Anaerobacillus sp. CMMVII: one gene and its partner. Each later gene encodes a partner of the first gene's protein in a complex. Links are inferred from orthologs where the notes say so. Each region holds a gene or a part of one and is shown in the gene's direction. Other genes may lie near its edges.

Region 1 (15,712 bases):
GATGAAGACCAAGAAGTATTTGGTATCAATAAAATAGAAGATTTCAACCAAAAGCAATTATTAGATTTATATGCCTGTGTAGAGTGTGGTCGCTGTACGAGTATGTGTCCTGCAGCTGGAACAGGAAAGCTCTTGTCACCAATGGATCTAATCGTTAAACTGCGTGATCATCTAACAGAAAAAGGTGCTGTTGTAACCTCAAGAAAACCGTGGTTACCTGCGTTTGCCTTCAATAATACAAAAGCAAACCAATTAGCGATGCAAGGAGCAGGCGGACAGGAAGCTGCAGCTGGCTACGATGTTGCGTTAATTGGTGATGTGATCACAGAAGAAGAAATTTGGGCATGTACAACATGTCGTAACTGTGAAGACCAATGTCCAGTTGCCAATGAGCATGTTGATAAAATCATTGATTTACGCCGTTATTTAGTTTTAACAGAAGGAAAGCTCGACGCAGATGCTCAACGCGCAATCACGAATATTGAACGCCAAGGAAATCCATGGGGGATTAACCGTAAAGAGCGTGAGAATTGGAAGGATATGCGTGAAGATATTAGAGTGCCAACAGTGAAAGAAATGGAGAAAGCCGGAGAAGAAATTGAGTACTTATTCTTCGTTGGTTCGATGGGCTCCTTTGACAACCGTAGTCAGAAGATCGCTCAATCATTTGCAAAAGTAATGAACGAGGCGGGAATTAAGTTTGCGATCCTCGGCAACAAAGAGAAAAATTCAGGCGATACACCACGCCGTATTGGTAACGAATTTTTATTCCAAGAGCTTGTGACATCCAACATTGAATTGTTCCAAAAGCATAACGTCAAAAAGATCGTGACCATTGATCCACATACGTACAATACCTTTAAAAATGAATATCCGGAATTTGGTTTAGAGGCAGAGGTTTACCATCACACAGAAGTATTGGCAAAGTGGATTGAAGAAGGTCGAATCAAGCCTCAATACGAAGTGAACGAAACCATTACTTTCCACGATTCATGTTATTTAGGTCGTTACAATGAAGTTTATGAAGCGCCAAGAAACGTTTTACGAGCTATACCTGGCGTGAAGCTAGTTGAAATGGAGCGTAACCGTGAAAACGGAATGTGCTGTGGTGCAGGTGGCGGCTTAATGTGGATGGAAGAACATGTAGGCACAAGAGTAAATGTTGCCAGAACTGAACAAGCACTAGAAGTGAACCCAACTGTCATTAGCAGTGGCTGTCCATATTGCTTAACAATGCTGAGCGATGGAACAAAAGCCAAAGAAGTTGATGAAACCATTCAGACATTGGATGTAGTTGAAATTTTAGAAAAATCGTTATTTAAGTCTGCTATTTAATGAATTTCATCATTCATTATTTTCGCAACTACAGTTAGCTCGGTTAAGGTAATTATGAAATTCACTCGACTAGATAAGAAATAAAAAACTTTTAAAGAAAATAATAGAAAGAAAATTAAAAATATTGTAAAATTAGGAAAGAAAACAATTTTGTGTGAGTAAAATGTGGTGTGCCTGACCAATAGGCACACCACCAACCTAAATTTATCTGTGAAAAATAGGCTCCCCTACAGTTTAGGAGGAAAGTTGTTTTTTCTAGAAAGATAATCATGTATAACCGTTTTTAGTAGTTAATGTCGAGCTCTAGCGCCTAGCCCCTCGAGGTCAAAAACACGTGTTCACTTAAATGCTGCCTCTGTGGTCCAGTGGGTCCTCGAGGCAAAGCTGCATGAAGTAACTCTAGAAGTAACACATGTTGTGAACGAGGTCAGTAGCTTTTGTCGGGGCTAAGCAAGGCGTTTGCGCTTTTCTTTATGCCGAACACCTGAGCGAGCGTTCAATCGAAGTAACTCATTTTTAAAGGAGGAAGTTGAGATGACAAGAACAGTAATCGTAAGCGGAGCTAGAACACCATTCGGGAAATTTGGAGGAAGTTTTAATAACTTAAAGGCTGTAGAACTTGGTGGTATTGCCATTAAAGAAGCTTTGGTAAGAGGAAATGTAAACGCTTCAGAAGTTGACGAGTGTATCTTAGGGATGGTCCTACAAGGAGGCCAAGGTCAAATTCCGTCACGCCAAGCTGCGAGTCTCGGTGGCTTACCTTATAGTGTCCCAACAGAAACGATTAATAAAGTTTGTGCCTCTGGAATGAGAAGTATTACTCTGGGTGACCAACTGATTCGAGCAAAAGACGCAGAAGTCGTTGTCGCTGGTGGGATGGAATCGATGAGTCATGCCCCTTATTTTATGTCAAAGGCTCGCTTCGGTTTTCGTATGGGCGATGGCAAGGTTCATGATTTAATGGTTCATGACGGGCTTACATGCTCATTCAAAGGTGTTCACATGGGTTCATATGGAAACGGAGTAGCAAAAGAACTAGAAATTACTCGTGAAGAGCAGGATCAATGGGCTCTTCGCAGTCACCAAAAGGCAGTCGAAGCGATAAAAGCAGGAAGACTTTCCGATGAAATCGTTGCCGTCGAAGTACCAGTTCGAAAGGGTGATCCAATCGTTGTATCACAAGACGAATCACCAAGAGCAGATACCTCAATTGAAAGATTGTCTAAACTTGCCCCTGTCTTTGACTCTACAGGTTCAATTACTGCTGGAAATGCCCCAGGAGTAAATGACGGTGCCTGTGCAGTCGTTCTGATGTCTGAAGAAAAAGCACAAGCAGAAGGAAAAGACGTCCTAGCAACAATCATTGGTCATACATCCTTAGCAATTGAACCAGAAAATTTTCCGAAGACTCCAGGCTTGGTCATTAATAAATTGTTATCGAAAACAGGAAAATCAATCGAAGAGATCGATTTATTTGAAGTAAACGAAGCATTTGCAGCAGTTGCCCTTGCAAGTAATCGAATTTCAGGTCTTGACCCTGAAAAAGTAAACGTTAATGGTGGGGCAGTTGCTCTTGGTCACCCAATTGGTGCCAGTGGCGCAAGAATTGTTCTTACCTTAGCTTACGAATTAAAGCGTCGCGGTGGCGGTATCGGAATTGCGGCCATCTGTAGCGGCGGTGGGCAAGGAGATGCGATCCTTATAGAAGTGTAAAAAACAGTTATGAGTGTTGAGTTATGAGTTATGAGTTATGAGTTTGTTTGAAAGCGATGCTCCAAAGTAAGTGCTAGGCAACTCAAACTAAAAAGACAAATCAATAATACGAAATTTAGGTAAATGTGTTGAGTGATGGTGAAGAGTTTTGAGTTAGTTTGCATGGGTTGCTACGAAGCAAAGCCCTAGCCAACTCAAAACTCACCCCTCAAAACTCAAAACTACCAATTAATAAAGTGGGGGAAACGATAATGGAAATGAATAAGGTAATGGTTATTGGTGCAGGGCAAATGGGTTCTGGTATTGCTCAGGTCTGCGCGCAAGCAGGTTATGAAGTGCTTTTAAATGATATTAAAGATGAATTTGTCGATCGTGGGTTAGGAATTATTAGTAAAAACCTCAACCGACAAGTTGAAAAAGGAAGATTAGCAGAAGAAGAACGTGATGCAATTCTTAACCGTATTACAGCCTCAGTTCAGCTAGAAGACGCTAGTGATGCTGACTTGGTTATTGAAGCGGCAGTAGAAAATATGGAAATCAAAGCAAAAATCTTCGCACAACTAGACGAAATCGCTCCAGCACATGCCATCTTAGCAACTAATACATCATCGCTCCCAATAACAGAAATTGCAGCCGTTACGAAGCGTCCAGAAAAGGTCATCGGTATGCACTTTATGAATCCAGTTCCAGTTATGAAATTAATCGAAGTGATCCGAGGCTTAGCTACTTCTGATGAAGTTTACGAAGTGATCGAGAACATGTCCCATAAATTAAACAAAACTCCAGTCGAAGTCAACGATTTCCCTGGCTTTGTAGCAAATCGTATTTTAATGCCGATGATCAATGAGGCCATTTATACAGTCTACGAAGGTGTAGCTACTCCAGAAGCGGTTGATGAGGTTATGAAGTTAGGAATGAACCATCCAATGGGTCCATTAACCCTTGCTGATTTTATTGGTCTTGATACTTGCCTTTACATTATGGAAACCTTACACGAAGGCTTTGGTGATGACAAATATCGCCCATGCCCATTACTAAGAAAATACGTGAAAGCTGGCTGGCTCGGTAGAAAATCAGGTCGAGGATTTTATAACTACAGTTGAGAGTGTAGAGTGTAAAGTTTAGAGTTGTGAAAGCTTTGCTTCGTTGCGATGCTCTCACCAACTCTACACTCTACACTTTAAACTCTACACTTAAAAAGGGGATGTTGACATGGAGTTGCGGTTTACTGAAGAACAAGAAATGATGCGGAAGATGGTTCGTGATTTTGCCCAAGAGCAAATTGCACCAATGGTTGAAGATATGGAGGAAAACGATCGCTTTCCTCGTGAAATTATAAAGCAAATGGGAGAGCTTGGCCTTTTAGGGATCCCAATTTCTGAAGAATATGGTGGCTCTGATATGGATTTTACTTCGTATATCATTGCCATTCACGAGCTATCAAAGGTGAGTGCGACAGTCGGGGTTATCTTGTCGGTACACACATCTGTTGGTACGAACCCAATCCTTTATTTTGGAACTGAGGAACAAAAGCAAAAATACGTTCCGAAGCTTGCGACAGGAGAATATTTAGGGGCCTTTGCGATAACTGAGCCTGGGGCTGGTAGTGATGCAGCAAGTATTAAAACGACAGCTGTAAAAAATGGTGATCATTACATCCTAAATGGTTCAAAGATATTTATTACAAATGCAGGTGAAGCTGATACGTATATTGTCTCGGCTAAAACAGATTCAAGTGCAGGGGTAAAAGGAATTTCTACTTTTATTGTTGAGAAGGATACACCAGGATTTTCAGTTGGCAAAAAAGAGAAGAAGATGGGATTACATGGCTCAAATACGTGTGAACTCATTTTTGAGGATGCGGTAGTTCCAGTCAGCAACCTTCTAGGTGAAGAAGGTCAAGGCTTCAAAATATTAATGGCAAACCTTGATATCGGTCGGATCGGGATCGCGGCGCAGTCGTTAGGAATTGCCGAAGCTGCACTAGAAAGTGCAATTGGTTATGCCAAGGAACGGAAGCAGTTTGGCAAACCAATTGGCGCACAACAAGGACTTGGTTTTAAATTAGCTGATATGGCGACGAAGGTTGAGGCGGCAAAATTACTTGTGTATCGTGCAGCTGCACTTCGTCAACGTGGCTTACCATGTGGTCAGGAAGCATCAATGGCAAAGCTATTCGCTTCAAGGGCAGCGATGGAAGTTGCCACAGAGGCGATACAAGTTTTTGGTGGGTATGGTTATACGAAAGATTATCCAGTTGAGCGCTTTTTCAGGGATGCAAAAATCTGCGAGATTTATGAAGGTACTAGTGAGATACAAAGAATCGTGATAAGTAAGCATTTGTTAAGAGATTTATAGAAAACTAGGGGGATTAGCCAATGAACTTTTTATTAACTGAAGAACAAGAAATGATAAGAAAAATGGTCCGAGATTTTGCGAAAAATGAAGTTGCTCCATCAGCAGCAGAACGCGATGAAGAAGAACGCTTTGACCGTGGTATTTTTGACATGATGGGGGAACTAGGCTTAACAGGTATTCCATGGCCAGAAGAATATGGTGGAATTGGTGGCGACTTTTTATCCTATGCAATTGCCGTTGAAGAACTTTCACGCGTCTGCGCATCGGTAGGGGTAACGTTGTCAGCTCATACGTCGTTAGCAGGCTGGCCTGTTTATAAATTTGGTACAGAAGAACAAAAACAAAAGTTTTTACGACCGATGGCAGAAGGAAAGAAATTAGGTGCGTACGGTCTAACAGAGCCTGGGGCAGGATCAGACGTTTCAGCAATGAAAACAACTGCTAAAAAAGATGGCGATGACTACATTTTAGATGGTTCAAAAATCTTTATTACAAACGGTGGCGACGCCGAGATTTACGTCGTTTTCGCAGTAACACAACCAGAATTAAAGCATAAAGGAGTAAGTGCCTTTATCGTTGAAAAAGGAACTCCTGGATTTTCTTTCGGTAAAAAAGAAAAGAAATTAGGAATTCGTTCGTCATCTACGTTAGAAATCATTTTTGATAACTGTCGTGTACCTAAAGAAAATCTCCTTGGAAAAGAAGGCGAAGGATTTAAAATTGCGATGATGACTTTAGATGGCGGCCGTAATGGAATTGCAGCACAAGCTGTTGGTATCGCACAAGGAGCACTTGATGCAGCCGTTAATTACGCAAAAGAAAGAAAACAGTTTGGTAAACCGATTGGTGCCCAACAAGGTTTGGCATTTAAGATTGCCGATATGGCTACAAAGATTGAAGCTTCTAGATTACTAACGTACCAAGCTGCTTGGCGTGAGAGTGTAGGACTTCCGTACGGCAAAGAGTCAGCAATGTCAAAGCTATTTGCTGGTGATACTGCGATGGAAGTGGCGATTGAAGCCGTTCAAGTATTCGGTGGCTATGGCTATACAAAAGAATACCCAGTTGAACGCTATATGAGAGATGCGAAAATCACTCAAATCTACGAGGGAACAAACGAAATTCAAAGACTCGTTATATCCAAAATGCTATTGGCAGATTAAAATCAGTTTTGAGGTAGGCGTTATGAGTTTTGAGTTGTCTGAGAGAAAGCTTCGAAGCAAACTTTCAATTAACTCAAAACTCAACACTCAAAACTCATAACTAAGTAGGGGAGTGCATAAGTCGTTGAAAAAGAAGAAAGTACCTTCAATGGTAAAGGACCAGCAGCTAATTAAAAAAAGGCGAGAACAAATGATTAAGGCGGCAGTTACCCTTTTTAAAGAAAAAGGTTTCCATAGAACAACTACGAGAGAAATTGCAAAAGAGTCTGGATTTAGTATTGGTACTCTCTATGAGTACATTGGTTCGAAAGAAGATATTCTCTATCTCGTTTGTGACGCGATCTATGACGAAGTAAGTGAAAAGTTAAAGAAGCGGCTGACTCAAGATGTAGAGGGAATCGAAAGTTTAAAATCAGCGATTGCTGCGCTCTTTAAGGTCATTGACGACCTGCAAGATGAAGTTTTAGTCATGTACCAGGAGTCAAAGTCACTACCAAAAGAAGCGTTGGGCTATGTACTGCAAAAAGAAATGGACATGACAGCAATGATCGAGCAAATCATTCAAGAATGTGTTAAACAAGGTCACCTCGCTTTAGCTGATGAAGAGGTGAAGCTAGCCGCAGACAACATCCTCGTCCAAGCGCATATGTGGACATTTAGACGGTGGCAGGTACAAAAAAACTATACGCTCGATCAATACATTGAATTACAAACAAAGTTACTGTTAGATGGATTACTTAAAAAATAGATTTGAGTTATGAGTTTTGAGTTATGAGTTCTTGTAAGCTAAGCAACGAAGCAAAGCAAAACCACTCAACACTCAAAACTCAACACTCAAAACTGAATTAGGAGATGATCTTGTGGAGAAGGTTGAAATTTATCGGCCGAAAAATCATGTTCGCTTTGTAACGGCATCAAGTTTGTTTGACGGCCATGATGCATCTATTAATATTATGAGAAGAATGCTGCAAGCGAGCGGCGCTGAGGTCATTCACCTAGGGCACAATCGTTCAGCTGAAGAGGTTGTTCATGCAGCGATCCAGGAAGATGTTCAAGGGATTGCTCTTTCCTCTTACCAAGGCGGTCACATGGAATATTTTAAATATATGTATGACCTTCTTAAGGAGCAAGGTGCTGAGCACATTCGCATTTATGGCGGTGGTGGCGGTGTTATTATTCCAGCTGAAATTAAAGAATTACATGAGTATGGGATTGCCCGAATTTTTTCACCAGAGGATGGGCGATTGCATGGTCTTCAAGGCATGATTAACATGATGATGGAGGAATGCGACTTCCCAACGGTTAAGACGGTAACAGTTGAGATTGAACAGTTACGAGACAAGAACGTTCAGGCCATTTCAAAGTTAATTACTTTAGCTGAGAAACAAGAGCTAGATTACCAAGAAGTCTCCACTACTGCAGAAGCAGCTTTTGAAAAAATTCAAGCGATGGCACAAACTGTTCCAGTCGTTGGGATTACAGGTACTGGTGGAGCTGGCAAAAGTTCATTAACCGATGAATTAGTTCGTCGTTTTTTATATGAATTTACTGATAAAACAGTGGCAATTCTCTCCATTGATCCGACGAAGCAAAAAACAGGCGGAGCACTTCTTGGTGACCGCATTCGCATGAATTCGATTAATTCACCACGGGTGTTTATGCGTTCACTGGCCACACGTGGTTCAAAGATGGAAATTTCCGCAGGGATTCGTGATGCCATCCAGGTAGTCAAGGCTGCTGGTTTTGACTTAGTTATCGTTGAAACAAGTGGAATTGGGCAAGGAGATGCAGCAATCGTTGAAGTTGTTGATATTTCCATGTATGTGATGACAAGTGAATTTGGAGCCCCATCACAGCTTGAAAAAATTGATATGATTGATTATGCAGATTTAATTTGTATTAATAAATTTGAGCGTAAAGGCTCTGAAGATGCATTACGTGATGTAAAAAAACAATATCAGCGTAGTCATACTCGCTTTGACGAGGACCCAGATATGATGCCTGTGTATGGAACGATTGCTAGTCAATTTAATGATCCAGGCACAAACACATTATTTGTGGCTCTCATCAATAAAATTAATGAGAAGTACGAATTAGATTGGCAGACGACACTTGAAACAACGAAAAATGTTGTGAAAAACAACTTAATCATCCCACCTGAACGTGGTCAATATTTATTTGAAATCGTTAAGACGATTCGTAGCTATAAGGAATTTTCCGAAGAGCAAGTAACCTACGCAAGAAAGCTATACCAAATTAAGGGTACGGTTGAAGCGCTGAATACACTTGGGACTTCAGAGGAGGTTCTCACTGAATTAGCCAAGGTTCAGACCTTTTATGAAGAAAAGCTACATCCTGAAACAAAGACACTCATTGAAAGATGGCCGGCATTAAGAGAGAGCTACTCAAAAGATGAGCTAGTAACAAAAATTCGTGACAAAGAAATTCGAACTGAATTAACGACAACAAGTCTAGCGGGCTTAAAAATTCCGAAAGTAGCTTTACCTAAGTTTGATGATTGGGGAGAAATTGTTCGTTGGTGCTTGAAGGAGAATGTGCCAGGAGAATTTCCATATACAGCGGGTGTATTCCCATTCAAACGTCAAGGTGAAGATCCAAAACGCCAATTTGCTGGGGAAGGCACACCTGAGCGAACAAATCGCCGCTTCCACTACCTATCGAAGGATGATGATGCAAAACGACTGAGTACAGCCTTCGATTCAGTGACGTTATACGGTGAAGACCCAGATTATCGTCCTGATATTTACGGGAAAGTTGGCGAAAGTGGTGTAAGCATTTGTACATTAGATGATATGAAAAAGCTTTATGCAGGCTTTGACTTATGTGCTCCTTCAACGTCTGTTTCGATGACGATCAACGGACCAGCACCGATTATTCTTGCGATGTTTATGAACACGGCTGTTGACCAACAAATTGAAAAGTTCGAAGCTGAACAGCAGCGTCAAGCAACTGAAGAAGAGCGTAGCAAGATTAAAGCTCTTACCTTGGCAAATGTTCGTGGTACCGTACAAGCAGATATCTTAAAAGAAGATCAAGGTCAAAACACTTGTATTTTCTCAACAGAATTTGCTCTTAGGATGATGGGCGATATCCAACAGTACTTCATCGATTATAAAGTTCGTAACTACTATTCTGTTTCGATTTCAGGCTACCATATTGCTGAAGCTGGAGCGAACCCTATTAGCCAGTTAGCTTTTACATTAGCAAATGGGTTTACGTATGTAGAATACTATTTAAGTCGTGGAATGAAAATTGATGACTTCGCACCAAATCTGTCCTTTTTCTTCTCAAACGGACTGGACCCTGAATACACGGTAATCGGTCGGGTTGCCAGAAGAATTTGGTCAACGGTTATGAAACATAAATATAAAGGGAATGATCGAAGTCAGAAGCTAAAGTACCATATTCAGACTTCAGGTCGCTCGCTTCATGCGCAAGAAGTAAATTTTAATGATATTCGTACAACATTACAAGCACTAATGGCAATCTACGATAACTGTAACTCCTTACACACAAACGCTTATGATGAAGCAGTGACAACACCAACGGAGGAATCAGTACGTCGTGCGATGGCGATCCAAATGATTATTACCAAAGAGCTAGGTCTAGCAAAAAATGAAAACTCGCTACAAGGTTCATTTATTATCGATGAGCTCACCGACCTAGTTGAGGAAGCAGTACTTCAAGAATTAGAAAAAATCAGTGACCGTGGCGGTGTACTAGGGGCCATGGAAACTCAGTACCAACGAGGAAAGATCCAAGAAGAGTCTATGTATTATGAAATGAAAAAGCATAGCGGTGAACTTCCAATCATCGGAGTGAACACGTATCTCAATCCAAATGCTCCTTCGGAAGAGGAATTTGAAATGGAAATTGCACGTGCAACAAAAGAAGAGAAAGAGCAACAAATTGCTAATCTTCGTTCATTCCAAGATCGCAATAAAGGTCGTGTCGAGCTTGCTTTGAAAAACTTACAACAAACAGCCATGTCCAACGGCAACGTGTTTGCCGAACTAATGGAAACAGTGAAAGTGGCTTCCCTTGGACAAATAACCCAAGCGCTATACCAAGTGGGTGGGCAGTACAGACGTAATATGTAATCTTAATTTTTCCAAGAATCGAGTTTGATGAATAATCAAGCTCGGTTCTTCTTACTTTAGAAGTTTTGAGTTATGAGTGTTGAGTTATGAGTTTTCTTATATTATCGCTTCGAAGTAAAGCGTTCAACAACCTCAAAACTCAAATTCAAAACTCAAAACTAAAATTTTTACACTGGACTAGCATAATGTTTTCATTTATGTTTATAATGAAAGGTATGATTTTCCTTACTATCATTCAAAGAAAACACATAATTTTTTTATTACACTATCATTTATAAACTTTGGTTGATAGGATAAGAAAGACAGGCAAGTCAGTTTTTTTTAAGGCTCTTTTCGTAAATGTTGTTGCTAATGAAACTAATAGATAATACATACACTATGGTTAGAAAGATGTACCTATCTTTGGGCAACAATTCTATAAAACAACAATTTATGCGAAAATAGCTTTTCCAACATAAATTAATGATCAATGTTCATTGAAAGGATGGTCAACTTTGACGCTAAATGAGTACACGCCAGAAGAAATCAAAGAAATGTCCATGGTGGAGATTTCTTATGAGTTAATGAAGAGTGAAAAGCAACCTTTTTTATATGGTGACTTAGTAAAGCGAGTTGCTGAAATTAAAGGAATGTCTGAAAGTGAGGTAATGGATCGTATCTCTTACCTATACACAGACTTAAATGTTGATGGTCGATTCATTTGTCTTGGCGAAAATCGTTGGGGCTTACGTACTTGGTACCCTTATGAGCAAGCTGATGAAGAAATTACACCGACAGTTCGTCGTAAGAAAGCGAAGAAAGTCGATGATGATGATCTTGATATCGATTTAGATGAGGACTTCGATGATCTTGAGGAAGACTTAGATGATGAGTTTGAAGATCTAGAAGATGAATTAGATGAACTGGTAAGTGAAGAAAATGAAGACGAAGATTTTGACCTAGATTTAGACGAGGAAGATGAAGACGCTGTTGATGATGCTGATGAAGATTTAGATGGAGAGTTAGAAGACGAAGAAGACGAGCTTCTATAATGTTCTCGTAAATCACATCTTGACAAGTGATGCTTGTCTAGGATAAAATTCTTTTTGGGCTTTTCTTATGAGCAAAAAATGAATAGAACTTTATTTAGAAAAAATGGATTTCACCTTTAAAGGAAGTCTAAGCTTTTTCTTAATTACTTAAGTAAAAACAAAAGTTCGCCCCCGAAAAATTGGGGCAGTGGCTTTTGTTTTTTTGTTTTTATGTGAATTTCAAAATCCCCTTAGTTCACCAATGCTGAAATAAGATTATGAAATTCATTAGATTGGAAAGTATAAACAGTGGAAACTAATTTTTGAGATCGAAATTTGATGTAGGTTTAAAAAGTGATCTAAAAGCACTCATATCATTTTTAAGCATATTAGGATTCGCTTGCGCCAACTCAAAACTCAAAATACAAAACTACACAAAAAGAGAGGGAATAAAATGGCGACGAAGTATATTTTTGTAACTGGTGGGGTTGTATCTTCACTTGGAAAAGGGATTACAGCTGCATCTTTAGGACGTTTATTAAAAAACCGAGGCTTGAAAGTATTTATTCAAAAATTTGACCCATATATCAACGTTGACCCAGGTACAATGAGTCCTTATCAACATGGGGAAGTCTTCGTTACTGATGATGGCGCAGAAACGGATCTTGACCTTGGGCATTATGAGCGTTTTATTGACATTAACTTAAGTAAAAACAGTAATGTGACAACAGGAAAAATCTACTCAACAGTGTTGAAAAAAGAGCGCCGTGGAGACTATTTAGGTGGAACGGTTCAAGTTATTCCTCATATTACAAATGAAATCAAAGAAAGAGTTTTCCGTGCTTCTAAAGAAACAAATGCCGATGTTGTTATTACGGAAATCGGTGGTACAGTTGGTGACATTGAATCACTTCCATTTTTAGAAGCGATCCGTCAAATTAAGAGTGATGTCGGTGTTCGTAATGTGATGTATATTCACTGTACACTAATTCCTTATTTAGCAGCTGCAGGAGAAATGAAGTCAAAACCGACACAACACAGTGTAAAAGAACTGCGTAGCTTAGGTATTCAACCAAACGTTATTGTTGTTCGTACTGAGCGTCCTGTTCCAGACGATATGAAAGACAAGATTGCTCTATTTTGCGATATCGATAAAAACGCAGTCATTGAAGCAAGAGATGCTGACACATTATATGAGGTTCCACTTGATCTACAAAGACAAAACTTAGATAAATTTGTTTGCGAATATTTAAACCTTGAGTGCAAAGAAGCTGATATGACAGAGTGGAAAGCTCTTGTTAATAAAGTGAAAAATTTATCTGGTAAGACAACCATTGGTTTAGTTGGTAAATATGTGGCGTTACAAGATGCCTACCTTTCTGTTGCAGAATCACTTCGCCATGCAGGTTATGCGTTTGATGCTGATATTGAAATTAAATGGATTAATGCAGAAGAAGTAACAGAAGAAAATGTAAGTGATTTATTAAAAGACGTCGATGGAGTTTTAGTTCCTGGTGGCTTTGGTGATCGTGGAATTGAAGGGAAAATTTCTGCCATTAAGTATGCTCGTGAAAACAAAGTTCCTTTCTTAGGTATTTGTTTAGGTATGCAGTTAGCATCGATTGAATATGCAAGAAATGTTCTTGGCTTAGAAGGAGCTAATTCTTCAGAACTTAACCCTAGCACAAAATATCCTGTCATTGACCTATTACCAGAGCAAAAGGATATTGAAGATTTAGGTGGGACATTACGTCTAGGATTATATCCATGTAAATTGACTGAAGGTACAGTTGCATACGGAGCGTACCAAGAGCAAGTAGTTTACGAACGTCACCGTCACCGTTATGAATTTAATAATGAGTACCGTGAACAAATGGAAAAAGCAGGCTTTAAGTTTTCAGGGACAAGCCCAGATGGCCGTCTAGTTGAAATCATTGAAATTGAGGATCACCCATACTTTATCGCTTCTCAATTCCATCCTGAGTTTGTTTCTCGTCCAAATCGTCCACAACCATTATTTAGAGAATTTATTAGAGCGTCATTAAATAAAGCATAGTACCAAGACCCCCTGTTTCAATTGGAATAGGGGGTCTTCTATTTGCTGGTTGGACAAGTTGCCCGGGAAACTATAGCTTCGTTCAGCTGATCTAGGATCACAGCATTAACTACTTATATCTATAAAAATCTGAATTGTGATTTTAATGGCATTGAGAGAGGCGATTAAATTTTTTTTGTAAAAAGAAGGAGAATTTGCTGACGAAAAAGAATTTATTATGTCAGGTAGGAGTACGCAAAAATAGAGATGGCGGTGACTTATGAAGAAAAAAATATTAATTGTCGATGATCAATTTGGGATTCGCGTGTTACTAAATGAGATTTTTCAAAAAGATGGCTATGATACGTATCAAGCAGCAAGTGGTGTTCAAGCATTGAGTATTGTAGAAGAAAATTTACCGGATTTAGTTATTCTAGATATGAAAATCCCTGGGATGGATGGTCTAGAAATTTTAAGAAGGTTAAAACAATATAATTCAAGTATTGAAGTGATTATGATGACGGCATATGGCGAACTCGATATGATCAACGAGGCGATGAAGCTAGGCGCAATTACTCATTTCGCGAAACCGTTTGATATCGACGAGGTACGTGCTGTCATTAAAAAACAACTAGGTGTCTAAAAAAGGCTTGGGACGGAAACGCTTACATTGTGTTTTGCGATTTGTCAAGATATTTTCGTGATTTTTTTTGTTGGTATGTTATAATATGTCTGTACAACGAAATGAAAATTTTATTCAAGGTAGCTTCTAATCTATATCAAGGAAATGTTAATCCTTTTATACATAATTACTATGTACTTTTGGTTAAAATTTAAGAGTAAAGCTACTTTTTAAAAATTTTCGTTTGAGACAAATCGTACGAATACAAATGTTTTAGTTAAAGGCTCTTTTCCGTAAATTTTGTTGCTTTTAAAACAACAACTATGCGAAAACAGTCTATTTAAAAGGAGGAATCACCAATGCCTTTAGTTTCAATGAAAGAAATGTTAGAAAAAGCAAAAAGTGAAGGATATGCTGTAGGACAGTTTAACCTTAACAACCTTGAATTTACACAAGCAATCTTACAAGCAGCTCAAGCAGAAAATTCACCAGTAATCTTAGGTGTATCAGAAGGTGCTGCACGCTATATGGGCGGTTTCAAAACAATCGTAAAGATAGTTGAAGCTCTAATGGAAGAGTACAAAACAACTGTTCCTGTAGCTATTCACCTTGACCATGGTTCAAGTTACCAAAAATGTGCTGAAGCAATTCATGCTGGATTTACCTCTGTAATGATCGATGCTTCACACCATTCTTTTGAAGAGAACATTGAAATCACTTCAAAAGTGGTTGAGCTTGCACACTTCCACGGTGTATCTGTAGAAGCAGAATTAGGGACTGTTGGTGGACAAGAGGACGATGTAATTGCTGAAGGTGTTATTTATGCAGATCCAAAAGAGTGTGAGGAGTTAGTTAAGCGCACTGGTATCGACTGTTTAGCACCTGCATTAGGTTCTGTTCATGGTCCATATAAAGGTGAGCCAAACTTAGGTTTCAAAGAAATGGAAGAAATCTTAAACCTAACCGGTGTACCTTTAGTGTTACATGGTGGTACTGGAATTCCAACTGCTGATATTACGAAAGCAATTTCTTTTGGAACAGCAAAAATTAACGTAAACACTGAAAACCAAATCGCATCTGCAAAAACAGTTCGTGAAGTTTTAGCAGCTGATTCTGAAGTTTACGATCCTCGTAAATACTTAGGACCAGCACGTGAAACAATCAAACAAACTGTTATTGGCAAAATGCGTGAATTTGGTTCATCAAATAAAGCTTAATAGCAGAAAAGTTGGTCTTTTTTTGAGGAGACCAACTTTTTTTTATTAGAATTAGAATTAGAAATTATAAAATCTCAACGTAATAACTGTCTAGCTCCAAGACACATCAATGAAGTTACTTCATTGCAGGTTTTGCGA
Region 2 (15,733 bases), on another replicon or contig:
TTTCATTTAAAAGAGGACTTGGATCATTAGTAGATGGAGTTGAAAAGTATTTAGATGAGGAAGCACTGGTTAAGGGTGTTGGACTAGTCAAATTAGAGAAAAAAGGTGAGTCATATGAACTAACATTCTCTAATGGGACAGTTGAAATGTTTGATTACGTAGTGATGGCTACGCCGCATCATGTAACGGAAGAGGCGCTACAGAATTATTCGTTTGTAAAACCATTGGCTGATATCCCTTCGACTTCAGTTGCTACAATTGCGATGGCCTTTCCACAATCCGCAATTAAAAAAGATATTAATGGTACTGGTTTTGTTGTTTCAAGGAAGAATGACTACAACATCACGGCTTGTACATGGACACACAAAAAATGGGATCATTCAGCTCCAGAAGGCTATGCATTGCTACGTTGTTATGTAGGGCGTGCGGGCAATGATGCGATTGTTGATTGGTCTGATGAAGAAATTATCAATGCCGTCCTAACTGATCTAAATAAAACAATGCAGATTGATGACAAGCCAGAATTTACAATTATTCGTCGCTGGAAAAATTCAATGCCTCAGTATGTTGTTGGCCATAAGCAACGAACAGATGAATTAAAAGAACAGCTACAGAAACATCTGCCAGGCGTTTACGTGGCCGGGGGTTCATTTGAAGGTATTGGTGTTCCTGACTGTATTGACCAAGGTGAAGCGGTTGTTGCAAAATTAAAAAACCATTTAGCTTAAACAATTAGCTCTCTGTTAGCAGTTTTACTGACTACAGGGGGCTTTTTTTCTCTCTTAGGGTGTATTAATTAATACACCTTACCTGCCAGGTCGTAAGAAATGAGTGTACAAGGCAAATGCCATATCAAGCAAGGTATAAAAAAATATTTAGGTTAGTGAATAATATACTCAATATAAAGAAAAAAGAAGGTAGCCAGCGCTACCCTCTAATTCTTTAGTTTCCGTTAATAATCTTATCAAGTCTAGAAGTATCAACAAAACCTTCTAGGTTAGGCTCACTATCGATAAAGTCTAATTCATAAGAAGCAGTTGCCCAAGCTTGTAGAGCATCTGCGTGTGTTTCAGTTGTCACAGCCATACGTTTCCAAGCATTTTCTAAAACAGATTGAGGAAGTCTTTGTTGTGTTAAGCTATAAAGTAAGTCGTTAATCGTAACTAGCGTATCCTCAGTGTTTGTTTGTGTATAATCAACCGCACGTTTATGAGCTTTTAAGAATTGATCAACAGCCTCTGGATTTTCTTTTAAGAATTGATTAGTCGTTACAACAACAACACTTGGTAGGGTTTCTCCTAAGAATACTTCGTTCCATTCTACAATAACTTTAGCGCCAAGTTCTTCCACTAAATAAGTACCCCAAGGCTCTGGAGCAGCCACAGCATCAATTTGAGCTTGCTCAAATAATACGATAGTGTTTGCAGGGTTGACACGTGGTTGATGGTCTACTGTTCCACCACGTCTTGTCGTTGTTAAACCAAGATCTTGAAGCATAATTTCTAACTGAACATTGTGTGTGCAACCATTACCCGGGGTGCAAAATGATTTATCAGCAAAATCTTCTAATGTTTCAATTCCAGATCCTTCTCTAGCGACAATTAACGTTGCTCCGTTTGCAGCAGCACCTAAAACAACAATGTCGTTTCCAGCTAAGAAACTGTTAATTGCTGGACCTGGTCCAACATACCCAATTTGAATACCGCCAGCATTTAAAGCTTCAATAAAATCATTTCCATTCGGGAAATTTGTAAACTGAACATCACGATCTTTTAATTCTTCCTCGAAATAACCTTTTTCTTTCCCAACAATTCCAGCAGCGTGGTCTAAGTTTGGAAAATAACCAATGTTAACTGTATCAGATTTCGATGAACCACAAGCAGCTAAAACCGCCAATAATAATGCTAATACTGTAACTGTTAAGAACCTTTTCATTCATTCATTCCTCCATATTATTATTTATTTATTTATTTAACAGCATTGAGTTACCATCATCATTTTACATTCTACATTTACTTAGCCAATCCCCAACGAGTCATAACTTTTCTTTCGATTGGATTGAAAATCAAATATTCGACGAAAAGTCCGATCGTTGAAATAATTACCATAATTGCAATTACTAAATCGATATTAAACATATCTCGTGCATCTAATAAGGTACGTCCCAAACCGCCTCGACCTAACAATTCCCCTGCCATTAACGCACGCCAACCGAATGCCCATGCGAGCCGTGCACCAGTTAAGGCAGCAGGGATAGAAGCCGGGATCATGACTTTCCAAATCAATTCTGAACCGCTATAACCCATGGTCCTAGCAGCTCTTATTAAAAGAGGCTGAACGTTTTTTATTCCCATCCTCATGTTCATCGTCATTGCCCATGTACCACCAAGAACAATGATAAAAATGATGGCAACATTTCCCGCAGGACCAAAGATGATTAATGCGATGGGTAACCAGACGATACTTGGGATCGATTGTAAGGCAATAACTAATGATCCTATTGTTTCATCTGCAAGTTTTGATTGACCTAATAAAATACCCAACGCAGCACCAATAATAAGTGCTAGGGCAAAGCCAATACTTATCCTTTGTAAACTAGTAATTAAGGCGTTACTTAAAATACCAGACTCAAAAAATCCTTTATACAATTGTTCAATTGCTCCACTTGGTGAAGGGAAACCACGAGTAGAGCGGAATTCTAAGGTCATGTTAATTCTATATATGCTCTCCCAAATTGCGATTAGAGCCGTAAAGAAGGCTAGCCTTCTTAGAGTTGTAGTCATCACCCATTTCCTCCTTCATTACTTTCTCAATTTCACCAGCTAATAGACTCATAATGTCTTCTTCAAGTTGGATAAATTCTGGTGAAGATGGCTTACGCGGTCTAGGAATGTCAACTTGAAATTCTTTGATTATTCCACCTGGTCTTGTTCCCATTAGAACAATCCGATCTGAAAGTAGAACAGATTCACGAATGTTATGAGTAACAAAGATGATTGTTTTCCCTGTTTGCTCCCAGATAAACTGAACTTCTTTATGAAGCATTGAACGTGTTTGTTCGTCTAGTGCTCCAAAAGGTTCATCCATAAGTAAAATTTCAGGGTCCATTGCTAAGGCTCTTGCAATAGATACACGTTGTTTCATCCCGCCTGATAATTCATGAGGATAGGAAGAAACGAACTTACTTAAATGGACCAATTTTAGATATTCCAACGCTTTTTTCTCAGCATCTGCTTTCGATAATTTTTTCTTTTTAAGCCGAACATGACATTTTCTAAGACTGTTAACCAAGGCATTAATGCGGCTTCTTGAAAGACGACACCACGGTCTGGGCCTGGACCTTTTATTTCATTTGTACCAATTTGAACGATCCCACTACTTGCTTTATCTAACCCAGCGATAATATTTAAGAGAGTAGATTTACCGCACCCAGAAGGTCCGAGTAAGGATAAAAACTCGCCCTTTTTAATAGTTAGACTAATATCACTAAAAACGGTAAATGAAGTATTTTCCTCTTTATTCGTAAACGTTTTTTCGACGTTTTTAATTGTAACGTGGTCCATGTTAAAACCTCCAAACTACATTAATTATATAAAACATATATTTTTACTCGGGATTAAAGTAATCATAGTATATGACGGATTAGAAAAACTGTCAACGACAATTTTTAAGACAAAAACTTCGTAAACGGCATTTTTTTTGGTGAAAAATACTGAATAAGATTGTTTATAGGGATTTTTATGTTAACATATAGTGTAGTCAAATAGCGGATTCGTTAAAAATCATCATAGATTTCTTCGAAAATTTTGGATTAAATAAGTCAAATCTTATTGGAAATAGGTGTTGGATATGAAAGAGGAGTGGAATATATTACAAATACTTCGACATTCTCGGCATGATTGGCTCAATGTGATTCAGTTAATAAAAGGGAATCTTGCTTTGAAAAAATACGATCGTATAGAGGAAATTATTCAAGAAGTTGTTAACCAAACCCAACATGAAAGTAAGCTTTCAAATCTTAATATACCTAATTTCACTAGTGAGATTTTGGTATTTAACTGGGAGAATGGTAACCATTTTCAGCTAGAATTTGAAGTGATTGGTCATTCTCTTGACCTTAAGATGTTTGAAAAACATTTACTTGATTGGTTCCGAAAGTTTTCAACCGTCCTAAATAAAAGCTGTGAGCAATATGGTGATAACCATTTACAGTTAACGATAGAGCTACTAGAAGACGAATTGCCAAGGTTTACGTTTGATTTTCATGGGGCACTAATAGAAGAGGACAAGATAAAAAAATTTGTTGATGACGTAAACAATTGGAATGAACAAATGAAATTAGTGGAATCATATATTAGTAAGAAAGAGTTTTACGTAACATTTAAGCTGTTAGATGCTTAAATGAGCGACATTGAAGAATTTTTGAGGTGAAAAGATGTTTGTAGATAAGGTTACGGTTTATGTAAAAGGTGGCGACGGGGGTAACGGAATGGTTGCTTTTCGTCGTGAGAAATATATTCCTGATGGTGGACCCGCAGGTGGTGATGGTGGAAATGGAGCAAATGTCGTCTTTGAAGTAGAAGAAGGCTTAAGAACGTTAATGGATTTCCGTTACCAACGTCATTTTAAGGCCCAACGCGGGGAGCATGGAAGGTCAAAAAGTCAACATGGGAAAAATGCCAGTGATTTCGTCATTAAAGTTCCACCAGGAACAACAGTGATTGATGAAGATACAAAACGACAATTGCTGATTTAGTGAACCATGGACAAAGGGCAATTATTGCCAAAGGTGGTCGCGGTGGTCGTGGAAATTGTCGCTTTGCAACACCGACGAATCCAGCTCCAGAAATAGCTGAAAATGGTGAGCCAGGGCAGGAACGAAATATCACGTTAGAGTTAAAGCTGCTAGCAGATGTTGGTCTCGTAGGTTTTCCGAGTGTCGGGAAATCGACATTACTATCAGTAGTTTCAGCCGCAAGGCCAAAAATTGCGGAATATCACTTTACAACAATCAAACCTAATTTAGGGATGGTTGAAGTCGAAGAGGGCCGTAGTTTTGTTATGGCTGACTTACCAGGTTTAATAGAAGGAGCACATCTTGGCGTAGGGTTAGGACATCAATTTTTGAGACATATTGAAAGAACAAAGGTAATTGTTCACGTAATCGATATGTCAGGCCTAGAAGGGCGAGATCCGTACGAAGATTACCTGAAAATTAAACAAGAATTAAAAGAATACAACCTAAGGTTAACAGAGCGTCCGGAACTTATTGTAGCTAATAAAATGGACATGCCTGATGCTGAAGAAAATTTAGTTCAATTTAAAGAGCAGTTAGGTTTAGATATTCCAATCTTCCCAATTTCTGCAATTACAAGACAGGGACTGCGTGAGCTAATTCTTGCGATAGCCGATAAAGTTGATACGACACCTGAGTTCTTACTTGTTGAAGAAGAAGTGGAAAGCAGAATTATCTATCGACATGAAAAAGCAGAAGATCCATTTAAAATTACAAGAGATGATGATGGGGCATATGTCCTTTCTGGCGATGCGCTTGAGAAGTTATTTAAAATGACAGATTTCACAAGAGATGAATCGGTTCGTCGCTTTGCGCGGCAAATGCGTGGTCTAGGTGTTGATGCTGCTCTTCGTGAGCGAGGAGCCAAGGATGGAGACCTTGTCCGTATCTTGAAATTTGAATTTGAGTTTATTGAATAATTCTAAAAAAAGCTACCTTCACAGGTAGCTTTTTAGTGTAGAGTTTAGAGTGTAAAGTTGCGATAGTATTTCTAGTTTTTTTTTAGGCTTCGGAGCTTAGCTTGAACAACTCTACACTAATTACTGTTGTCAAAATAGTCATACAACTTTATAATGTATTAATAGGAATTTTCCAGGTGGTGTTTTTTTGTGACGAAGAAAAATAGTGAGGAATTTTATTTAGTGAGAGCCGATATCTTACCGGAAGCGATGCAAAAAACGTTAGAAGCAAAAGCTTTATTAGATAGCGGTAAAGTAAAGAAAATAAATGAAGCGGTTCAAGCAGTCGATTTAAGTAGAAGTGCTTATTATAAATACAAAGATGGTATTTTTCCTTTTCATACAATGGTGAAGGAAAAAATTATGACCCTCTCAATTCATCTTGAGGATCGATCTGGCACGTTATCAAAATTGTTGTCGGTTGTAGCAGAGGCGGGATCAAACGTGTTGACGATCAACCAAACGATCCCACTCCAAGGTCGGGCAACGATTACTTTGTCAATAGAAACAGCTTCTATGAATATAGAAGTCGATAAATTAGTAAAACAAATTCAGCAGCTCGATGCAGTTGAAAAAGTAGAATTAATTGGGTCAGGCGCATAAATTTGAAAGGAGTCCATGATGACTAAAATAGCTTATTTAGGTCCGAAAGGAACATTTACTGAAGTAGCTGCTAAAGCTGTATTTCCTAATGATGAGAGAGTTCCTTTTACATCAATTCCCGATTGTATGGACGGCGTTTCAAATGGAGCTGTACAATTCGCAGTCGTGCCTATTGAAAATGCGATTGAGGGCTCTGTTAACCTAACGTTGGATTATTTACTACACAATAAAAAACTTTTGATCAATGGAGAAATTGTTGTTCCGATTGAACAGCACTTATTAATTCATACCAATTATATTCATAATTGGGCGAATATCGAAAAGGTATACTCACATCCTCATGCTATAGCTCAATGTCATAAATTTTTACGTTCAATGTTACCAAATGCTCAGTTAGAGTATATGAACTCCACAGGGGCAGCCGCAGAATATGTCGCCAAACATCCTAATGAGCCGATTGCGGCAATTGGAAACCATTTAGCTGCTAAGCAATATCAACTAGAAATTGCTCAAGACAGTGTCCATGACTATGATAATAATCATACGCGCTTTGTCATATTGAGAAATGAAAAAAGTGTCCTTTCAGATACATCTCCACTTTATACTGGCGATAAAACGACATTAATGGTCACTTTGCCTGCAGATTACCCTGGTGCACTTCATCATGTTCTCTCTGCCTTTGCTTGGCGTAAGTTAAATTTGTCGAAAATAGAGTCAAGGCCTATGAAAACCGGACTTGGTAACTACTTTTTTGTCATTGATGTTGACATGAAAATGGATGATGTTTTGATTCCAGGTGTGATTGCTGAATTAGAGGCATTGAAATGTCAGGTTTCATTATTAGGTAGTTATCCTTGCTTCTCTTTATTAAAAAAAGAAAATGAAATAATTGTCGAAACGTAATAATGGTTACCACCATATCAAAAGGGATCCAAAATGTTTGTGTACTCTATACAAACATTTTGGATCCCTTTTTTTTATGCTTTTTTCATCTGCAATGTGACTATCTATAACATCGAGCAGCTTAACAGATGTTTTTCAGTTTATATCTTAGTGTTTCAGGTAATAATTTCTAAATGGACCTTTTAATTACACTCTTTATTTTCTAAAAGGCTGTTGCTATTAGCTTTTAGATCGTAAATGCTTGGTTCTTCACGCTTTGCGTGAAGCCTTTAACTATTAATACTCCTCGGTGTTTAATAGGTATCCAGCGTTTTCAAGAGCCTGGCAAATTTCCTCAAGCGTCTCCTGTTTTCTTGCCTCAATTGTATGAAGATGAACGCCATCAGTAAGTTGTGATAGTAGCACGGCTTTTGTGGATGCCATTTTTGACATGAATATTTGAACTTCACGGCGGTTTCTAATCATCAGAGAGGCTGTGAGGTCTCCATAAACAGGATGTTCAACGACTACATCCTTAACAATTCCTCCGTAGTCTACAATGATATTCAATTCATCTTCGGTTTGCTCTGGTTGGTGTCTACAGGCGATGACTCTCGAAACAATATCTGCTTTAGGGTGTTCCCTCATATACATATATCCCTGTGCAGTTGCTAGGATTGGTAGATTTCTTGCTTTCAAAATTGAGATGTCTTGAACGATTACTTGCCGGCTTACGTTAGTTTTCGTTGCGAGCAGTGTTCCAGTAATTGGTTGATCTTCTTCCATGAGCCATTGCAAGATCAATTCTCTTCGTTCTTCACCTAGGATTTTTTTCTTTGGTTGTTTCATTTAGCTCCCCCTTGATTTAAATAATCTTCGACAATTTCCTTGAAAGCATTTGCTGTAGCTTCCATATGTTCCATTGTTGTATGGTTTCCTAAAGAGATCCGGATTAATTCGGTGGCCGCTTCTTTTGGAAAACCTAGTTCTAACATAGTTTTTGAAGCTGTTTGTTCACCAACTTTACAGGCGGTTCCTGTTGAAATAGCGATATCTTTTTGATTTAATTTCAACATCAACCATTGACCTTCTACACCATGAATTCTAAGAGATAAATGATGGCTAAGGCGATCTGTTCTATGACCAACGAGGCTAAAATCTACATCGTACTCAGACAATCGCTGCATTAAATGCTGACTTAATCTATGTAAGCGACGCTCCTCTTCTGGCATCTTACGACAAATTTCTATTGCCGCTTCAGCAAAACTAGCAATGCCAGGTACATTGATAGTTCCAGCACGAAAACCATTTTCATGAGTTGTATTAGGAATAAGTGGTTTCCAGTCTATTCGAGGTGAAATATAGACAGCTCCAACTCCTTTTGGACCATACACTTTGTGGCTTGAAAGAGCGATGCTATCAATTTGTAAATTGGTAACATCTATAGGTATTTTTCCAAAAGACTGAACACAATCGCTATGAAACAGTATTTTTTTCTCGTTCAAGAACATTCCAATTTGATGTAAATCTTGGATGGTCCCAATGTCAGAGTTGGCGTGTCCAATAGATACAAGAATCGTATTTTCTTGAAGTGCTTCTCTTAATTTGGAAAGAGAAATCTTCCCTTCTTGATCAACTTCTAAAAAAGTTATTTGATACCCTTCCTCTTGTAACTGTAAAAACGTATTTATGACAGAAAAATGCTCAACGGCTGTCGTTATGATATGGCCTGATTTCCCTTTTACTAATGTCTTAATAGCCAAATTATTTGAATCTGACCCTCCACCAGTGAAGTAAATTCCTTTAGGATCCCCATTGATACATTTAGCTATTTCCTTACGAGATTGTTCCAATAAGCTTTTTGCTTTTGCACCTTCGTCATGAAGGCTATTAGGGTTGCCAAAAAAGTGAGTTGATGCTTTCGTAAAAACCTCCAAGGCTTTTTCTGACATCGGAGTTGTTGCACAGTAGTCTAAATAAATCATTGTAGCACCACCTTAAAAAAAAGTCTTGTCACTAGTTTAAAAGTATGTAAATATAGGTGTCAAGACAGTTGTATGATATTTATGTGAAATACAGTAAAACGTTAGTCTAGTTCCTTTCTAAGGAGGGTAAGTATGAACAGAAGAAAAGCGGATGTTGTTATTATCGGTAGTGGGCTTGCCGGATTAATGACTGCTGATTATCTTTGTAACGAAAAAAATGTGATGCTTATCACAAAGTCGGAGATTAACCATAGTAATTCTTGGCTAGCCCAAGGTGGCATTGCCGCTGCAGTGACAAAAGAAGATCACTGGCATGAGCATTATCAAGATACAATCGTCGCAGGTAGTTTCCATAACCGTAAAGAAACAACCGAGATACTTGTAAAACACGGAACTAGGCTTATCAAACGACTTATTGAAATTGGGGTAAATTTTGATAAGGATGAAAATAATGAACTCTCACTTGGAATGGAAGGTGCTCATGGCAAAAGAAGGATTCTTCATGCTGGTGGAGATGCCACTGGAAAAGTAATCGTAGAAGCAATAATGGCAAGAGTCCTTCCTAGAATTACAGTATTTGAGCGGGAAATGGCCTACGACTTAGTAATAGAAAATGGTGTTTGTTGTGGTGTTTATACAAAAGATGAGAATGATAACATCTGGTTGATCGAGGCGGAACACGTCATTGTTGCAACAGGAGGAATAGGTCAGCTATATTCGGCAACTTCAAATTGCCTTGAGGCTACTGGCGATGGAATTGCAATGGCTTATCGTGCCGGAGCTGCTATATCAGATATGGAATTTATACAGTTTCACCCTACACTTTTTAAGTGTGAGGGAAGTGGGAATGGCCTCATCTCAGAAGCGGTTCGAGGTGAGGGGGCAAGGTTAGTGACTGGGGATGGCGAATTCCTTATGAAAGGAAAGCATCCAATGGAAGATTTGGCCCCACGTGATATTGTTGCTAGAGAAATCTTTCAAACCCAATTAAAAAATAAAAGTATCTTTTTAAATATACAAAGTGTCCGTAATTTTCAATCAAGATTTCCATCTATTTATGAAATGTGTCGCATAGATCCAACCTTCTTGAAAAATGGTTTATTACCAGTTCAACCAGGAGCACATTTTATTATGGGGGGGATTAAAGTCGACGAAGATGGCTGCTCGACAATACCCAATTTATACGCAGTAGGTGAGTGTGCGAATACTGGTGTCCATGGAGCAAATAGACTAGCAAGTAATTCTTTATTAGAAGCAGTCGTTTTTGCCGAACGCTTATCAGGTAAGATTTTAACGACTGAAAATAAAGTTGGACAAAATGAGATCGCGCCGGTTGTTTTGAAATCTATGAAAATAGTAACTCTTCCGACGATAAAGGATATACAAATGGTCATGGATCGCTATGTAGGAATTATTAGAGATGCAGAAGGTTTGCAACAAGCGATCACATGGTTTGAATATTATTTAAATGTTTTAGATGAACAACATTTTCAACTAAACATCCAAGAAAAAATAATTTGCAATATGTTGACAGTTGGATTACTAGTTGCTAAAGCAAGCCTACACAGGAAGGAGAGTCGTGGTGGACATTATCGATCAGACTTTCCGAAATTAAATGATCACGAGTGGTATGGCTATAGAAATGTATTTCTAAAAAAGGAATTGTACCAAGAAAAATTTATTGAGCAATCCGTAATGATCAGCTGAGTTCTATCTACTAGTAAAAAAGGAGTTGACTTTCTAATGAATAAACTAAGGTTAAGGGCAATGTTAGCGGCATTTCTTGAAGAAGATCTAGGTACCGGAGATTTAACAAGTGAATCTATTTTTACAGAAAAGGATTTTGGTTTCGGAGTCTTTGTCGCTAAAGAGGATGGTGTCTTCTGCGGTGAAGAGATCATTAGCCAAGGTTTTAAATTGCTTAATGATCGGATTTCAGTTGACTTACATCTAAGTGATGGAGCATTAGTCAAAAAGGGTGATAAGATTGCTACCATAGAAGGACCGGTCATTCATTTGTTAACAGGAGAACGTGTCATACTAAACTTAATACAAAGAATGAGTGGAATAGCTACACTTACGAAACAAGCAGTTTTAAATGCGAAGAGTTCCCATACAAAAATATGTGATACACGAAAAACTACTCCTGGCTTAAGAATGCTCGAAAAATACGCTGTTACTTGTGGTGGCGGCTTTAATCATCGAATGGGTCTATATGATGCGGTGATGATTAAAGATAACCATATTGCAGCTGCCGGTGGAATTGCAGAAGCGGTGAAAAAAGTGAGAGAAAAACTTGGTCATACCGTAAAAATTGAGGTTGAGACCGAATGTCTAGAAGATGTCCTTGCTGCGGTAAATGCTAAGGCTGATATAATTATGTTTGATAATCGGACTCCTGAAGAAATTCGTCAATTTATTGAATTAGTCCCAGAAGGCATTATCACCGAAGCCTCTGGTGGAATTACGATGGATAATGTAGCCAGCTATGCGAATACGGAAGTGGACTTCATATCCTTAGGGTTTTTGACCCACTCAGCAAAAGCAATAGATATAAGTTTTAATATTGAAGTTTAAACATTCAGTTTTGAGTGTAGAGTTTTGAGTTTCTTGAAAGCAGTGCCCTCGAAGCATTACTTTGAAGAATTCAAACCTCAAACCTCAAAACTCAAAACTTAGAGGGGGTTGAGAAACTATGAGTATTTTAGAGATGATGAACGAAGAAGTTATTATTCCAGCCCGTTACAAAGCGATGACGGCTGAACAAATGGAAACAAGAATTAAAGAAATTAAAGAATCATTTGGTACTAGGTTGTATATTCCAGGTCATCATTATCAAAAAGATGAGGTGATTCAATTTGCCGATGATACTGGTGATTCTTTAAGACTTGCACAGCTTTCCGCAAATAACAATTTAGCAGAGTATATCGTTTTTTGTGGTGTTCATTTTATGGCTGAAACGGCTGATATTCTAACAAATGAAAATCAAAAGGTTATCTTACCTGATATGAGAGCTGGCTGTTCTATGGCTGATATGGCAAATCTACACCAAACTGAAAAAGCATGGGTAGCGCTGCAGGAGTTATTTGGGGATACAATGATACCTTTAACATATGTTAATAGTACTGCTGAGATTAAAGCGTTTTGTGGTAAACATGAAGGGGCTACTGTTACGTCTTCCAATGCACAAAAAATGGTCCAGTGGGCATTAACTCAAAAAGAACGTATTTTCTTTTTACCCGATCAACATCTTGGAAGAAACACGGCATTTGATTTAGGTATTCCTTTAGAAGAGATGGCCATTTGGGATCCTGAAGTAGAGAAGTTGGAATATGATGGTGATATAAATAGAATTAAGGTGATTTTGTGGAAGGGGTATTGCTCTGTTCATGAAAAATTTACTGTAGAAAATATAAAACAAATGAGAAATGAATATCCAGGGATTACGATTATTGTTCATCCTGAATGCAGTCATGAGGTGGTTCAATTAGCTGACTTTGCAGGATCGACAAACTACATTATTGATAAGTTGAAAGAAGCAGAGCCTAACAGTATTTGGGCAGTTGGTACTGAAATGAATTTAGTCAATAGGTTAGCCAAAATACACGATAACAAGCAGGTCTATTCTTTAAATCCAAATATGTGTCCTTGTTTAACGATGAACCGCATTGATCTACCTCATCTTTTATGGGCGCTAGAAAGTATCGAAAAGGGAAATCCAATTAATGAAATTACAGTTGATAAAGAAATTGCTCGTTACGCAGTTCTAGCCGTAGAACGAATGCTCGAACGAGCGTAATAAAAAGATAACTCTGCATCCCTTGGATTAACAGGTTTACTTCAAAGGTGCAAACAAGCCACTCACAATAAAAAAACATGTGATTCACAGCAGGAATCACATGTTTTTTTTATTGTTATATCAGTTTTTCATTACTAAATAGATTTGAAATCACAAAGTAATTCACCTCCGTTTTTCACATAGGTGGAAATAAATATTTCCTTCTTGTGATTTCGATGTGATTTCTATTTGCTATGTGTATTATCCAAAGGTACTTAAAATAAGTGGAGATTTTCCCCTTAAGCTTCGGAATATAGCTTGGTTAGGGGGAAATAAGGGGAGGTTTTCCCTTTAATATAGCAAAATAATCAAATTATCATGTTTATTTAGTAAATAGCGGGAAATTTTCCTTCTATTTTAACTCTTTTCAGTGACGTTTCCTATTTAAGGGAAGTTTCTCCCCTTATTATATCAACCCATGTTGTTGATACCCTCATTGGTCCGAGTGGGGCAATGAATAATGAATAAGGAGTGATTAGCGTTCGATAAGCAAATAGAAAAACAATGGCACGAAGTCCTTCGTGCCATTTTAATATGCGAATTATACTGTGATTTCGGTTGTGAAAGTTGTGTGATTTAGCGAGTGTAATTGCCTGTGTTTTTCCGTTTTGCACCTCTTAAGTAAACCCGTTATTCCTTGGATGCATGGGTTATTTTTTCTTTTTAAAAGATAAGAATGTATAAAATTTCAACGTTATAACTGTCTAGTTCCACCGCCCAGCCCCTCGAGGTCAAATAACCTTCGAGAATAAAAGTGAAAGAGCACACTTTTTTCTCGAAGAACATTTGCTAGTCGGGGCTTAACAGGGCGCTTGCGCTTTTCTTATAGGATTTCAAATTTTATTGATAATCAATTAGAGATGGTTATATATCCCTTTTTAAAAGCATAAATTGTGCTGAAGGCCATTATTGAACGACGGCATGTAACAAAAAAATATATGCTTTTGGGTGAATTTCATAATTACCTTAATTGAGCTATATCAATCTAAATAGCGAAAATAATGCATTATGAAATTCATTTGCTGAAGAATTAGCTTAAGGAGGGAATATGACGTGAAAATTCATATTGTTCAGCAGGGAGACACTTTGTGGAAGTTAGCCAAGAAGTACGACGTAGATTTTGAACAATTGAAAGCTGTTAATAATCACTTAAGCAATCCAGACGTGATTATGCCAGGAATGAAGATAAAAATTCCAACGGGTGGGGTTCCAGTAAAAAAGCAAGCCGTGAAAAAGGAAGAACAAGTAAAAGCTCAACAACCTAAAGAATTACCAAAAGTAAAAGAAGTACCTTTACCGAAACATGAAGTGGTGAAAGAAGAGGTGAAATTGCCGGCACCACCACCACCTCCAGCGCCCGTACAACAACCAATTCAAGTGCAACCAATTACTCAACAGCAGTATCTTCACCACATGAATATGAATTTTAATGTCTATAAACCAGCACCCGCACCTGTACCTATTCAAATGCCAGCACCACCTAAATTACCTGAAATGAAAGAATTGCCGAAATTTGAAAAACCAAAACAACCAGCACCACCGAAAAAAGAAATGCCAATTGCTGAAAAGCCAATAGCGATGCCAGCACCACCGAAAAAAGAGATGCCAATTGCTGAAAAACCAATAGCTATGTCAGCACCACCGAAAAAAGAAATGCCAATTGCCGAAATGCCAATGGCAATGCCAGCGCAGTTTGCGCCACCACCTAGTTATCCTATGCAACAAAATTGCTATCCTGTAACAGGCATTATGCCTGGTTGTGCATATCCGCCAATGGTACCTCAATGCTACCCTCCATATCCTGGAATGGCGCAACCGACTCCTTATGGTTACCCAGTTTCACCTGGAGCACCGATGGGAGGATTTATGGCACCACCAATGCAAGGGTATCAACCGATGGCGATGGCACCACAAATGCCAATGTACCCGCAACCTCAGCAGATGCCAATGTATCCACCGCCACAATTTGGGATGACGCCTCCTGCTGAGCTAGATTTCGAAGATGCTGACTTACCACCGATGACTCCAAGTGGAATGGGGCAAGTGCCACCAATGCAGGTACCACCTGGGCAAGGTTGGGCGGGACCACCTAACAACAATTTATATGGAGACATAACCATGCAACAACCGATGCTTCCACAGGGGCAACCTTGGGGATATCAACCACAGCCAATGTTTCCACAATATAATCCAACCCAGGGACAACAGTTCCGAAATGATAAAGAAGATAATGAAGATTAAATAATTGAAAATAGCCAACCATTAATGCACCCTATTGTAAATATCATTTGCGATTGGAGGTGCTGGGTTGGCTTTTTTCATGCCTTTGTAAGGAAATTACACGTGATCTTACATAAAAATGACCGATACTTCCTAGATATAACAGATTAATTTCTCAGGAAGAATGACAAATTAATTGTGAAAGGAGGAATAAAACCAATGAAAAAACTTGCGATTACATTATCAGCAGCAACACTTTTACTAGGTGGTTTAGTCGGTTGTGGTGTTGATCAACAGGGGACTACTGGACAAGGTGCCAGAGATCAACGCGGTTTTGGATACCATGCAACTGAGCAACGTCAAGATACTGGCATCACAGGTCAACGTGCAGGTGAAGGCCCAATTACAGATATGTTTACACGTGATGACCGTCGAGGAGCAAGAGGCTTTG

The links.
Region 2: the proteins of H1D32_RS22125 (region 1) and H1D32_RS18870 are in contact, whole or in part, in a solved structure (PDB 1F51), measured with the Bacillus subtilis proteins. The link is inferred for Anaerobacillus sp. CMMVII from one-to-one orthologs.

Annotation. Positions count from the first base shown.
Region 1 is NZ_JACEHK010000017.1:123,005-138,716, forward strand. Bases 12,816-15,696 are described here. They hold H1D32_RS22125 (response regulator), read left to right. Parts: upstream 12,816-14,015; coding sequence 14,016-14,378; downstream 14,379-15,696. Other genes in these bases: H1D32_RS22120 (CTP synthase), read left to right, coding at 12,816-13,756; H1D32_RS22130 (class II fructose-bisphosphate aldolase), read left to right, coding at 14,717-15,574. Also shown: H1D32_RS22080 ((Fe-S)-binding protein), read left to right, coding at 1-1,335; H1D32_RS22085 (acetyl-CoA C-acetyltransferase), read left to right, coding at 1,870-3,048; H1D32_RS22090 (3-hydroxybutyryl-CoA dehydrogenase), read left to right, coding at 3,300-4,151; H1D32_RS22095 (acyl-CoA dehydrogenase), read left to right, coding at 4,261-5,406; H1D32_RS22100 (acyl-CoA dehydrogenase), read left to right, coding at 5,427-6,569; H1D32_RS22105 (TetR/AcrR family transcriptional regulator), read left to right, coding at 6,694-7,317; fused isobutyryl-CoA mutase/GTPase IcmF, read left to right, coding at 7,430-10,690; rpoE (DNA-directed RNA polymerase subunit delta), read left to right, coding at 11,185-11,721; more of H1D32_RS22120, read left to right, coding at 12,155-12,815. UniProt on the Bacillus subtilis protein: Key element in the phosphorelay regulating sporulation initiation. Phosphorylation of spo0B during sporulation initiation.
Region 2 is NZ_JACEHK010000015.1:316,137-331,869, forward strand. Bases 2,724-5,625 are described here. They hold H1D32_RS18870 (Spo0B C-terminal domain-containing protein), read left to right. Parts: upstream 2,724-3,849; coding sequence 3,850-4,401; downstream 4,402-5,625. Other genes in these bases: H1D32_RS18860 (ABC transporter permease), read right to left, coding at 2,724-2,783. Also shown: hemY (protoporphyrinogen oxidase), read left to right, coding at 1-728; H1D32_RS18855 (aliphatic sulfonate ABC transporter substrate-binding protein), read right to left, coding at 943-1,935; more of H1D32_RS18860, read right to left, coding at 2,013-2,723; H1D32_RS18880 (ACT domain-containing protein), read left to right, coding at 5,905-6,357; pheA (prephenate dehydratase), read left to right, coding at 6,373-7,260; H1D32_RS18890 (transcription repressor NadR), read right to left, coding at 7,537-8,088; H1D32_RS18895 (IscS subfamily cysteine desulfurase), read right to left, coding at 8,085-9,224; nadB (L-aspartate oxidase), read left to right, coding at 9,357-10,931; nadC (carboxylating nicotinate-nucleotide diphosphorylase), read left to right, coding at 10,968-11,801; quinolinate synthase NadA, read left to right, coding at 11,920-13,023; safA (SafA/ExsA family spore coat assembly protein), read left to right, coding at 14,116-15,303; H1D32_RS18920 (YhcN/YlaJ family sporulation lipoprotein), read left to right, coding at 15,502-15,733. UniProt on the Bacillus subtilis protein: Key element in the phosphorelay regulating sporulation initiation. Acts on spo0A. Mediates reversible phosphoryl transfer from spo0F to spo0A.